DNA from 4 places in the Sphingobium sp. LSP13-1-1.1 genome. Region 1 is predicted to be linked to each of the others. Evidence: riboswitches for the same ligand, from Rfam matches in the RefSeq annotation. Region 1 holds a riboswitch; each other region holds the start of a gene.
The links. A riboswitch is a leader RNA that binds a small molecule or an ion and turns the genes downstream of it on or off. The one in region 1 is predicted to bind cobalamin.
Positions count from the first base shown of each region.

Region 2: linked by a shared signal. The riboswitch ahead of MRBLSP13_RS00435 (cobalamin biosynthesis protein CobG) and the one ahead of MRBLSP13_RS06895 (TonB-dependent receptor) in region 1 are both predicted to bind cobalamin.
Region 3: linked by a shared signal. The riboswitch ahead of MRBLSP13_RS00460 (HoxN/HupN/NixA family nickel/cobalt transporter) and the one ahead of MRBLSP13_RS06895 (TonB-dependent receptor) in region 1 are both predicted to bind cobalamin.
Region 4: linked by a shared signal. The riboswitch ahead of MRBLSP13_RS00310 (DUF1636 domain-containing protein) and the one ahead of MRBLSP13_RS06895 (TonB-dependent receptor) in region 1 are both predicted to bind cobalamin.

Region 1 covers NZ_JBEGHU010000009.1:46,907-50,107, reverse strand. The annotation lists gene arsB (ACR3 family arsenite efflux transporter) at 1-83, shown strand, start outside; gene arsH (arsenical resistance protein ArsH) at 80-826, shown strand; cobalamin riboswitch at 1,081-1,322, shown strand; gene MRBLSP13_RS06895 (TonB-dependent receptor) at 1,500-3,201, shown strand, end outside.
Region 2 covers NZ_JBEGHU010000001.1:96,600-99,800, reverse strand. The annotation lists gene cobN (cobaltochelatase subunit CobN) at 1-173, shown strand, start outside; gene cobO (cob(I)yrinic acid a,c-diamide adenosyltransferase) at 170-775, shown strand; gene bluB (5,6-dimethylbenzimidazole synthase) at 772-1,401, shown strand; cobalamin riboswitch at 1,474-1,692, shown strand; gene MRBLSP13_RS00435 (cobalamin biosynthesis protein CobG) at 1,863-2,927, shown strand; gene MRBLSP13_RS00430 (precorrin-8X methylmutase) at 2,927-3,201, shown strand, end outside.
Region 3 covers NZ_JBEGHU010000001.1:104,337-107,537, reverse strand. The annotation lists gene MRBLSP13_RS00470 (efflux RND transporter permease subunit) at 1-228, opposite strand, end outside; gene MRBLSP13_RS00465 (LysR substrate-binding domain-containing protein) at 578-1,513, shown strand; cobalamin riboswitch at 1,636-1,863, shown strand; gene MRBLSP13_RS00460 (HoxN/HupN/NixA family nickel/cobalt transporter) at 2,017-3,108, shown strand; gene cobW (cobalamin biosynthesis protein CobW) at 3,105-3,201, shown strand, end outside.
Region 4 covers NZ_JBEGHU010000001.1:68,955-72,155, forward strand. The annotation lists gene MRBLSP13_RS00300 (acetyl-CoA C-acyltransferase) at 1-545, opposite strand, end outside; gene MRBLSP13_RS00305 (MgtC/SapB family protein) at 699-1,208, opposite strand; cobalamin riboswitch at 1,544-1,733, shown strand; gene MRBLSP13_RS00310 (DUF1636 domain-containing protein) at 1,926-2,333, shown strand; gene cobT (nicotinate-nucleotide--dimethylbenzimidazole phosphoribosyltransferase) at 2,330-3,201, shown strand, end outside.

The DNA.
Region 1 (3,201 bases):
TAGTCGAAGTGCCGGTGATGCTGTCGATCGTCGCCTTGGTAAAGCGAACCCGTCCCTGGTATGAGAAAGCCATTGCCGCATGAGATTGCGTGAACTCACCGCCCCCGATCATCTGCCTGCCTTGGACAAGGCCTTTGCGCTGGCTCGTCCCGCCACTGGCCTCGGACCGGACCAACCGCCTCCGCGCTTTCTCCTGCTCTACGGCTCGCTGCGAGAGCGCTCCTTCTCTCGCCTCGCCGTGGAAGAGGCCGCCCGCCTGCTGCAATATTTCGGTGCTGAGACGCGGATCTTCGATCCCAGCGACCTGCCGCTGCCAGATCAGGTGGCGGGAGACGATCACCCTGCGGTGCATGAATTGCGCGAGCATGCGCTGTGGTCGGAAGGCATGGTCTGGTGCAGCCCGGAGCGGCACGGCCAGATCAGCGGCATCATGAAGACGCAGATCGACCACCTGCCGCTCCAGATTCGCGGGATGCGGCCGACGCAAGGGCGGACGCTTGCAGTCATGCAGGTGTCCGGCGGCTCCCAGTCGTTCAATGCCGTCAACACGCTGCGCCTGCTGGGTCGCTGGATGCGGATGTTCACGATCCCCAACCAGTCGTCGGTGGCGATGGCTTACAAGGAGTTCGACCAAGACGGCCGGATGCGGGCGTCGAGCTACTACGAGCGCATCGTCGATGTGATGGAGGAATTGGTCCGCTTTACGGTACTTATGCGACCGCATGCGGCGCAACTTGTGGATCGCTATTCCGAGCGCAAGGAAGCCGGAATTTCGGTTGATGCCGAGTCTGACCATTCGGCAGTCGCGATAGCGCCGCAATCTTGATTGACGGCTAGCAGCCCGGCACGGCGAAAATCAGGATCAGCAACCATGGCATCCGGCTGTACGACGGACTCAGCCGGGTTCTGGCCCATGCTCGCGATATCCCGTGTCCTGTTGTCGCTGGTTAAGCGCCTGGTTCTCATGCGGATATCGGCCATCTCGCCTTGGCTCGGTCTTGCGGCGGCGTGAGATTAGGCTCTTGCGGAGCATTGACCCTCCCGCTAACGCACCTCTGCCTGGGACGACGGCTTCGTCGTCCCAGGCATGATCGCGCCGGTGCCTCGAAAGAGGCTTAAAAGGGAACGCGGTGAGGATGGCTCCGGCTATCCAAATCCGGGGCTGTCCCTGCAACTGTAAGCGGCGAGCGCGATGCATATCGCTTCCTCCAGTGTGAGGAGGCAGCCACTGGACCGGACGCTAAATCCTGCGAGGTCTGGGAAGGCCGTGCATCAAGCTATGACCCGCGAGCCAGGAGACCTGCCAGCGTCTGGTCGCTCTTGCCCGGTCCAGGGGATGGCCAAGGCACGGTATCTTTCCGTTTGAGCGACGAACGGGCGGTGGAGGCCGCATCGGTTCGCGTGGCGGTCGCTCTATGGCGTCCGGCTGCTGACGTGCGCCGACCGTCGCTGGCGGCACGTCTCCACCCGAATGTCGCGTGACGCCGGGAAGACATGCAATGGAATGGAAAAATGTAGGATTTTGGCTGGCCACCGGGCTGGCCGCCACCACGACGCAGCAGGCCGGCGCGGAAACCGCCGCGGATGGCTCAGCCGAAATCATCGTGTCGGGCGTTCGGCCGGGAGCATTGCTCCAAGAGACGGAAACCGGATCGCGCCTGGGGCTGACCGCGCTCGAAACGCCAGCCAGCGTCGCGCAGATTGATGGCGACGCGATCCGCGCTCGCGGCGATCTGGACATAATGTCGGCCGTAACCCGTGCACCGGGTGTCACCACCTCCGCCAATCCGGGCAATGGCGGCACGGCCCTGTCGCTGCGCGGCTTTTCCGGTCAGGGTTCGGTGCTGCAACTGGTTGATGGCGTCCGGCTGTTCCCGGTTGCGGGCACGATCACCTTCCCCACCGACCCGTGGAATGTCGAGCGGATCGAATTGCTGAACGGCCCCGCCTCCGTGCTCTACGGACAGGGCGCGCTGGGCGGCGCGGTGAACATCATCACCAGATCCCCCAATGCCGAACGCACCGAATTTGACGCGGAAGCAGGATATGGCTCGCAGGATAGCTGGCGCGCGGCGGCAGGTGTCGGTGGACCGCTGGGCGAGATGCTCTCCTACCGGATCGACGCCAGCTACCGGGCGTCGGACGGGTATGTCGACCGTGGCCATTCCAAGAGCCTCGCGCTCTCGGGTGCGCTGCGCTTCCGGCCAAGCGACAGCTTCACGCTCACCCTGCGCAACGACTATGGCAATCAGCGGCCGATGGAATATTTCGGCACGCCACTGATCGACGGGGCGTTGGTGAAGGGCAACCAGCGGCGCAACTATAATGTCGCGGACGCCAGCCTGCACTATCGCGACAATCGGACCACGCTGACCGCCGACTGGACGGTGGCCGAAGGCATCACCCTCTCCAACGCCGCCTATCGCCTTACCAGCAAGCGTCTGTTCAAAAATCTGGAGAGCTATTTCTACAATGACGACGCCGGCCTGATCAACCGAATGGACAATCTGGGCATCTTCCATGACCAGACCCAATATGGCGATCAGGCAACCATCCGCATCAGCAAGCCGATTGCGGGCCTGAAAAACGATCTGGTCGTCGGCTTCGACGCCAATCTCATCAAGCTCACTTATTCCAATGATTTCGGATCGGACCCACAGGAGGATGCTGTCGATCCCTTCGACTTCGATCCGGGCCTGTTCTACGACACGCAGGGCATCGCGCCCCGCTATCGCACGCGGACCAACGAATATAGCGTCTTTGCCGAAGACCGCCTGGCGCTGACCGATCAGCTTTCGGTGGTCGCAGGCATCCGGCACGAGCGTGACAAGGTGCAACGCTGGAACATCGTCAATAACCCGGACGGCAGCACCAGCGAGGTCAATGCCTTTCCCAATGGCGCGACCAATCGGAAATTCCGCAACACCACTTGGCGGATCGGCAGCGTCTATAGGCCGACCTCCAACATCTCGCTCTATGGGCAATATTCGACCGGCGTCGATCCGCTCGGCACGCTGACCACCTTCACCACCAATGCGACCCAGTTCGCCTTCACCAACGCGACCGGCGATCAGGTCGAGGGCGGCATCAAGGCCATGTTCCTCGATGGCAAGGGCAGCGCCACTCTGGCGGCCTATCGTATCGTCAAGAAGAAGCTGGTAGCGCAACAGACGCCGACTAGTCCCATAGAACAGATCGGCC
Region 2 (3,201 bases), on a different contig from region 1:
ATGCCGCCTTCATGGAGGATGAGACGGTCCGCGCCTTCATGGCGCAGGCCAATCCGGCAGCCCTGCGTGAAACCGCCGCCCGCCTCCACGAGGCGCTGGACCGCGCCCTTTGGAAACCCCGGTCGAACAGCGCCGCCATGCTTCTCTCCCAAATCAAGGATGCCTCGCAATGATCGAACGCACGCCCGAACAACATGCCGAAAAGATGAAGAAGAAACAGGCCGCCCATGACAGGATCATGGCCACCAAGACGCAGGAAAAGGGCCTGTTGATCGTCCACACCGGCAAGGGCAAGGGCAAGACGACCGCTGCCCTGGGCATGGTGGTCCGCGCCATTGGCCATGACAGGAAGGTGGGCGTCGTCCAGTTCGTCAAGGGTGCGATGACCACCGGAGAAAAACGGGTGTTCGACGCGTTTCCGGACAATGTCGAGTTCAAGCCGATGGGCGAAGGCTTCACCTGGAATACGCAGGACCGGACCCGGGACATTGCCCTGGCGCGCGAAGCGTGGGATGAGGTGAAACGCATGATCGCCGATCCGGCCTATGACATGGTCCTTGCCGATGAACTCAACATCGTCCTGCGTTATGACTACCTGCCCGTGGAAGAGGTTCTGGAAGCCGTGACCGCCAGAAGCCCGATGAAACATGTGCTCATCACCGGCCGCAACGCGCCCGAAGCGCTGATCGACGCGGCCGATCTCGTCACGGAAATGACGCTTGTCAAACATCCCTTCCGCAGCGGCGTGAAGGCCCAGCCGGGAATCGAATTCTGACACACACCGCCTTCGACATCGCCGCCTTCGAGGATCTGGTCCACCTGCGCCGCGACGTTCGCCATTTTTTGACCGACCCGCTGGACGAAAGCGAGGTGGAAAGGCTCCTCGCCCTTGCGCACAGCGCCCCGTCCGTGGGGCTGTCGCAGCCCTGGCGGTTCGTCCGGATCGAAACGCCGGGGCTGCGCCAGGATCTCGCCGTCCATGTAGATGCCCAGATTGCCCGGGCAGGCAAGATCTATGACGGGGAGGAGGACCGGCTTTACCGCAGCCTCAAATTGCACGGGCTGCGCGAAGCGCCCGTGCTGTTCGCCGTCTATTGCGACGAAGGCACTGAAACAGGGCACAGGCTGGGCGCAATCACCATGCCGGAGGCGCGCCGCTACAGTTGCGTGATGGCCATCCACACATTGTGGCTTGCCGCCCGCACGCGCGGCATTGGGCTGGGCTGGGTGTCGATACTGGATCCTGCGACGGTGGATGCGATGCTTGCCATTCCCGGCAACTGGCGCTGCCTCGGGCTGATATGCCTGGGCTATCCTGTAAGCGAAGAGGCGACGCCGGAACTGGAAAGACGGGGCTGGGAACATCGCACCGACTGGCATTCCGCGATCGTCACGCGCTGACGATTGCCGCTGAACGGCTCTTTCCTTTACCGTCCTCCCCGCCTATGAGGCGTTGCTGGAACGGGTTCCGCCCGCTCCATCGATCGCGTCGGTGCCCCGCGAGGGGCTTAAATGGGAACGCGGTGCGGGAGGATACTCCCTAATCCGCGGCTGTCCCTGCAACTGTAAGCGGCGAGCAAGGCAAGGACGGCCCCCCATCCGGGGTGGCCAGCCACTGGAGCAATCCGGGAAGGCCCGTGCCAAGGCGACGACCCGCAAGCCAGGATACCTGCCGAACGCAAAGGTCGCTCTAGCCATGGTCCAGGGGATGGTCACGGCTCGGTTCTCCGCACGGGCGACGAATGCGGCTGGGGGACATCCTCCGGTCGTCGTTGCGACGTGGGAGGTGAAGTTCGTTGCCAGACGCGCAAAGCGCATCGTCCGCCGCCGTTCGCGGCTGGTGTCCATCGGCATGGCGTCCGATGACGGCAGGCGACGGGTTGCTGGTACGGGTGCGCCCGCGCCTGGGCCGCCTCACCGTGCCGCAGGCCATCGGACTTGCAAAAGCGGCCCGTTCGCACGGCAACGGCCTGATCGACCTTACCAACCGCGCCGCGCTCCAGCTTCGCGGCGTGACGGAGCAAAGCCATGCTCCACTGCTCCGGCAACTCATCGCTCTTGGTCTCGCCGATCCCGATCCCGGCCGTGAGGCTCGCGGCAATGTCCTGCTCACGCCAGATTCCTCGCCAGGGGACGACACGGAAAACATCGCCCTCAGCCTGATCGAGCATCTTGATGAAATGCCCGAACTTCCCCCCAAGATCGGGATCGCTATCGACGCCGGCCCGGCGCCCTGCCTTGCGGCTGTTCCTGCTGACTTCCGCTTCGAACGCAGCGCAACGGGCGTGCTGCTGCTGAGGATGGACGGACGGATGCTCGGTTCCCCGACCAGGGGCGAAAACGCGGCTCGCGACCTGAGCGCCCTTCTCCACTGGTTTCTGGCCACGGGCGGGGCAGCATCTGGCCGCGCAGCCCGGCACAAGGCGCCTCTGCCAACCGTTGCGGATGTCGCGCCCGCGCCGTCCCGCCCACCTTCCCAAGCGCTGGCGGCGGCAGCCGGCTCGTTTCACGGCATTCCCTTCGGCCAGTTCCATGCCGACAGCCTCATCGCGCTGGCGGAAAAAGGGAATGTCTGCGCCGTGCGCATCACCCCCTGGCGCGGCCTGATCCTCGAAGGGGCCAAGGAGGATGCCGACAACGTCTCCATTGACCGGCTGCTCGGGATGGATGCCTGCCCTGGCGCGCCTGCATGCCCGCAGGCAAGCGTTGCGACCCGCAGCCTCGCCTCCCGGCTCGCACCGCTGGTCAATGGCTCCCTGCATGTGTCGGGCTGCGCCAAGGGCTGTGCCCGACAGGCGCCTGCCGACCTTGTTCTCACCGGCAGGCAGGGCCGCTTCGACCTGTCCCGCAACGGCCCCGCCGGATCATCGCCGGAGTTGACCGGCATGACCGCCGACCAAGTCCTCGCCCATTTTGGAAGGCCCTGATGCCCCAAAACTATGAAACCGATGGCGCCGCCATCTACCGGCAGTCCTTTCGCATCATCCGCACCGAGGCTGATCTCGGCCGCTTCTCGCCTGAGGAGGAGCGCATCGCCGTGCGCATGATCCATGCGGCGGGACTGGTCGAACTTGCGTCCCGGATCCGCTTTTCTCCCTCCTTCGCAGAAGCTGCCATCGCCGCTCTTCAGGCCGGCGCCCCGATCCTCTGCGACGCGCGTATGGTGTCCGAAGGGATCACTGCAAAGCGCCTGCCGGCCGC
Region 3 (3,201 bases), on a different contig from region 1:
GACCGTCGTCGTCAGCACCCGCTCATAGGGATTGACGATGCGGTTCGCCATGTCCTCCGGCGACAGGCCCGCATATTGCCAGGCAACGGCCACCACCGGGATGCGGATGTTGGGGAAGATGTCGACCGGGGTGCGCACGGCCGCCAGAACCCCGCCGATCGCGATCAGGATTGCCATTACGATGAAGGTCAGCGGACGATGTAGGGCAACCTTGACGATATCGATCATTCACGACTCCACGCAAGCGCCGCCAGGTGATCCCCGCCGCACATGAAACGCGACCTCTCCGAATATATTTTCGCCTTCTGGGACCAGGGACGAACAGCGCCAGGAAATGCGCATATCTTTTTTCGCATTTTCAGGCGATTGTCGATGACCGGCCTGCCTGACAAAGCGCCCAAGAATGCGACGACATCCCCGACCATGGCGGAGTGCTGCGGCAATGAGGGGGCATAGCCCGCGCACCTCCGCCCGACGGTCATGGGACACCGCCGCATTCGGAAACGCCCATGCGCCCTTGGACATTCCACGTCTAATATATAATATGGCATGATCGATATCTTTGACGACATGATATATGGACCTGCGCCACCTTCGTTATTTCCTGTGCGTCGCTGAAGAGATGCATTTTGGCCGCGCCGCGCTTCGCCTTGGCATATCCCAGCCGCCGCTCAGCCAGCAAATCCGCGCCCTGGAGGAGGAGCTTGGCGTCCGCCTGTTCGATCGCACCAGCCGCAAGGTGCGCCTGACGGAAGCCGGCCGGCTGTTCGAGCCGGAAGCCCGCAGGACGCTTGCCCAGGCCGACCGCGCCGCACAGATCGCGCGCATGGCGCAGCGTGCGGAGATCGGGCGGCTGGGGCTGGGTTTCACTACGTCCGGACCCTTCGTGCCGCCGATCGCGCGCGCACTCTACCGCTTCCGCAAAGCCCATCCCGACGTCGAACTGATCCTGCGCGAACAGGGCCGGGACGAACAGATAGAGGGGGTCGCCAGCCGTCAGCTCGATCTTGGAATCTTGCGTGATTTCACGGCATTGACGCTGCCTGATGGCTTGCTGTCGCAATGCCTGCTCAAGGAAGAGATGGTGCTGGCGCTGCGCGCGGATCATCCGCTGGCGCTGAGGGCGGACCCTCCCCGGATTGCCGACCTTTTCGATGAACCGCTGGTCCTGTACGGCGCACCCAATGGCACCGGCTTCACGGAACATTTCCGGGCCCTTTGCACGGAGGCTGGCTTCGTCCCCAAAATCTCCCATGAAGCCCGCAGCCTGGCCACTCTGCTGGGCCTGGTTTCGGCGGGGTTCGGGCCTACGGTCATACCCTTGTCAATGGCGCGGCTGCACCTTGACAATGTGGTCAACCGCCCGTTCGACTTGCCGGTCATGAGTTCACTCTGGCTGATCCACGATCGGGAACTGTCGCCCACCGGCCTGGCGTTCCTCGACACCCTGCTCGAAGAATGCCGGTCGACCGGAATCACTTCCAGCGACAGCCGATGCGCCACCCCGCCATGACGGGGTTCATCGCCCAATGCTTCATCAGGGAACGACCGCTGATGAAGCATTGGGCGATGACGCCGCCCCTTCCCATTTCTTTTCCCAGCCTCTATGCACGGCCGTGAAGACCGGTTTCGGTTGGTCTTCATGATCGCGCCGGTGCCCTCGCAAGGGGCTTAATAGGGAATGCGGTGATGAATCCGCAGCTGTCCCTGCAACTGTAAGCGGTGAGCGAGACGCATAGCGATCCTCCGGAACACCGGATGATCAGCCACTGGGCCGGACGCTAAACCATGCGAGGCCTGGGAAGGCCATGCGCCGAGCCGTGACCCGCAAGCCAGGAAACCTGCCTGCGTCTGGTCGCTCTTGCCTTGGTCCAGGGGATGGCCGCGGCACGGTCCTCCGTCTGAGCGACGCTTCTCGCAGCGGGAGCTGCTGTCCGCATGCCGGGCGCAAGAGCGTCCGCCCGGCATGAAGGCGGTTTCCGTCCGGTTTCGCAGACGCCGACGGGATACCGTCCGATGACCATTTCCTCCGATGCGCCAGCATCGATGCAGGCGCCTCCTGGCGGCCTGCGTCGCCGCGCCACCGGCATGTTCGCCGGTCTCATCGCCGCCAATCTGGCCGCCTGGATCGCGGCCTTCACCATCTTCGCGGGCGATCCCGTCATGCTCGGCACGGCGGTGCTTGCCTGGAGCCTGGGCCTGCGCCATGCCGTCGACGCCGATCATATCGCCGCCATCGACAACGTGACCCGCAAGCTGATGCAGGACGGCCAGCGGCCCCTTACGGTCGGCTTCTGGTTCGCCATCGGCCATAGCGGCATCGTGCTGATCGCCGCTGTCCTCATCGCTTTCGCCGCCAATGCTCTCAGCCGCGTCGAAGCCGCAGGAGCCATTGGCGGCACCATTGCGACGCTGGTGTCCGCGACCTTCCTCCTTGCCATTGCGGCGATGAATCTGGTCATCCTCCAATCCGTGCTGAAGACCTTCAATCATGTTCGAAGGGGTGGCGCCTATGTCGATGAAGATATGGACATTCTCCTGAGCAATCGGGGTCTCCTGTCGCGCCTTTTCCGCCCGCTTTTCCGGCTGGTGACGCGAAGCTGGCACATGGCGCCGCTCGGCTTTCTTTTCGGTCTGGGCTTCGATACCGCGACAGAGGTCGCCATTCTGGGGCTTTCCGCCGGCCAGGCCGCCAGCGGCCTTTCCATTGCGACCGTCCTTATCTTTCCCCTGCTCTTTGCGGCGGGGATGGCGTTGATCGACACCACGGACGGCGCGCTGATGATGGGCGCCTATCAGTGGGCGTTCGTGAAACCGATCCGCAAGCTCTACTATAATATCACCATAACGCTGATGTCGGCGCTGGTCGCGCTGCTGATCGGCGGGATCGAGGCGGCGGCGCTGCTCGGCGACAAGCTCGGCCTCAGCGGCGGCATCTGGACCCTCGCCGCCGATTTGGGCGCCCATTTCAACAGCCTCGGTTTCATCATCATCGGCCTGTTCGCCGCCTGCTGGCTGGCGAGTTGGGCCTTCTATCGCTGGAAGGGCTTCGACGAGATCGAACTCATCCCCGCCGCTAGCCGCCAACCGCAAGGAAATCCCGCATGAAAAAGGTATCTGCAACCGTCATCACCGGCTTTCTGGGCGCCGGCAAGACCACGCTGATCCGTCACCTCATCCAGCATGCCGGCGGCCGCCGCC
Region 4 (3,201 bases), on a different contig from region 1:
ACCGCATAGGCGTCCATCTCCGCGCGCGTGAACTGATAGTCGCGGGCCGTATCCTCGGCAAAGGCGCCCATGGGCTTGCCGCGGTCATAGGCGTCCTCCAGCCCGTCCATCATCATCGTGTCGATGATCCGGTCATGGCCGATGCGCGCGCCGGAGCGATGCTTGGACAGGGCATAGGGTGCATTGGTCATGCTCTCCATGCCGCCCGCAATGACGATATCGACGGTTCCCGCGCTCAGCGCTTCTGCGGCCATGATCGCCGCCTGCATGCCGGAACCGCACATCTTGTTGACGGTGGTCGCTTCGACGGACTGTGGGAGACCTGCGCCAAGCGCCGCCTGTCTGGCGGGCGCCTGCCCAAGCGCGGCGGGCAGGACGCAGCCCATATAGATGCGGTCAATGGCTTCCGGCGCGGCACCCGAACGCTCGACCGCCGCCTTTACCGCCACGGCGCCCAGTTCCGGCGCGGAAACGCCGGAAAGCGCGCCTTGAAAGCCACCCATCGGGGTGCGGGCATAGCCGGCGATGATGATATCCTTGCTCATTGCTCTTTCCTCAAGCGGTTCGGGAGCGAACCCTGCACCATATCATGGCGCGAATCGCAACAAGGGTTTCCGCCCGCGTCGCTCGCCTCTTCTCCTATCGCGACCATGCGCGCAACGGAGGTGTCGCTGAAGGCGGCGATGCGATGGGCCCCTTCAGCCGTCACGCTTGGGGACCGTCGACCCCCGACGATTGGGCATGGTGACGGAACCGCTTTCCGGGTCGTCCGCCTTCTTCTCGCGCCGACCCATGCGCTTTTCGATCAGGAGGAGCAGGGACAGCAGGACCAGCGCGATCAGCGATCCTGCAAGCACGAGCACATATTGGCCGGCTCCTGCCGTGATCCCGACGGCTGCCGCCATCCACAGGCTGGCGGCCGTCGTCATGTTGCGCACATCGCCGCCGCGCACGAAGATGAGGCCACCTGCAATGAAGCCGATTGCCTGGGCAAGACCCTGAACGACGCGGATCGGATCGCTGTCCTGATGGGCTTCCGCCAGTTCCAGTGCTGACAAAGTCAGCATCGCCGAACTCAGCGACACCAGTCCATGGGTACGCAGGCCCGCATCATGACCGTGACGTTCCCGCTCAAATCCCAGCGCAAGGCCCAGCAGGGTTGCGAGCAAAAGGCGGACGAGCGTGGTACCGAAATCATTGGCCAACATGGCCATAATACACGCGAAGGAGACTCGCCGTTCCATCCACGGCGACGAATTCGACAGGCCGCGTCCGCTATGGGATGTTAACGGTCGTCGCTGTCGGAAGAAACATGTGCAATCAGGCCGTTGACCCGCATTTCATTTTCAGCGGTGCATGCGAACAACTGACAGAACCAATCCATCCATCGCGTCAGAATCGCCATGGTTCCTCTCCCTCATTACGGGCGATGATAGCAGTTCGGGCGAGTGAGGAGAAGTGTAACCATCGCAAATCGGCGCACCGCTGCGGGTCGGTGAATTCTTCGCTTTTTACGACCTTGCGATCGGGCGAATGCAGTCTTATCAGCGCCAGTGCGACAGGTTCCCCGTCAGGGGATGAAAAGGGAAGTCGGGTGGAACGCCCGCGCTGCCCCTGCAACTGTAAGCGGCGAGCGATCCAGCCATCGCGCCATTGGAACCAAAGGTTTCGAGAAGGCGGCCGGAAAGCGTCGACCCGTGAGCCAGGAGACCTGCCTGACGCGGTCGTTCTTCGGCCGGACAGGGTGTGCCGGACGAACGGGGATATCCTCGCCGAGCGACAGTCATCGCCTTGCCGGCGCGGCCGTGCAGGGGAGTTCTGTCGCCTGCCCGATGCCGGCCAGTCCTCTCCCGCGCGGTTCCCGACAGGGCATATGCCGTCGGGGCTGGAGGATATGATATGACTTTTTTGCGGGGCCATCGCTGATGTTGCGGCCTGTGAGGCCTGGGGCTTCGGTGGTCGTTTGTTCGACCTGCCGCCTTTCGGCGGAACAACGGGAGGATGCGGCGGGGCGGCGGGGCGGCGCCTTGCTGGCGCAGGCGATGCAGAAGATACGCGACGGCGATCCCGCCTATGCGGGCGTCGCCGTGCAGGACATGCCCTGCCTCTTCGCTTGTCAGCGCCATTGCACGGTGCATGTGCGCGGGACCGGCAAGGTCGGCTATGTGCTGGGCGATTTCACTCCGGATGAGGACGCCGCGCGCGCGATCCTCGATTATGCCGTGCGCCATGCCGAAAGCGAAGAGGGCGTGGTGCGCTATGCCGAATGGCCGCAGGGCGTTAAGGGGCATTTCATCGTCCGGACGCCGCCTGAAGGTTTTGTCTGCTCATGATCCGGTTCAGCGACAGCATGGCCTTCGCTGCGGCGCTGAAGGATTTGCCGGCTCCGGATGCAGAGTTCATCGATGCCGCAGCGGCGCGGCAGGCCATATTGACGAAGCCCGCCGGTTCCTTGGGGCGACTGGAGGAAATCGCCCTGTTCATGGCTGGCTGGCAGGGCCGGGAGCGGCCTGTGGCGGAGCGCCTCCGCGCCGCGATCTTCGCGGGCAATCATGGCGTGGCCGCGCGGGGGGTCAGCGCCTATCCCGCCGAGGTGACCGCGCAGATGGTGGCGAATTTCCGTCATGGCGGAGCGGCAATCAATGCGCTGGCCCAGGCCTGTGGGGCGGAACTGACCGTGGTCGCGATCGACCTGGACAGGCCTACGGGCGACATCTGTGTCGAGGCCGCCATGAGCGAGGCCGATTGCCTGGCCGCGATCAATGCGGGCGCGGCGGTGGTGGAAGCGGGGCTGGACCTGCTGCTGCTGGGCGAAATGGGCATTGCCAACAGCACGCCGGCCGCGGCGCTCTGCGCCCAGGCATTCGGCGGTCCGGCGGGTCATTGGATCGGGCGCGGCACGGGAGTGGACGGCGAGGGATTGATACGCAAGGCCGATGCGGTGGAGCGGGCACTCGCCGTGCATGGAGGGCAGTGCATCAATGCGTTCGAAACCCTGCGGCGACTGGGCGGGCGAGAGATCGCGGCGCTGGCCGGAGCGGTGTTGGCGGCGCGAATGCGGCGCGTTCCCGTGATGCTGGACGGGTTTATCGGTTGCGCGGCGGTCGCGCCGCTGGCGAAGGATAACCCGGCGATCACCGGCCACTGCCTGGCGGCTCATCTGTCGGCGGAGGCAGGGCATCAGCGACTGCTGGCTGCGCT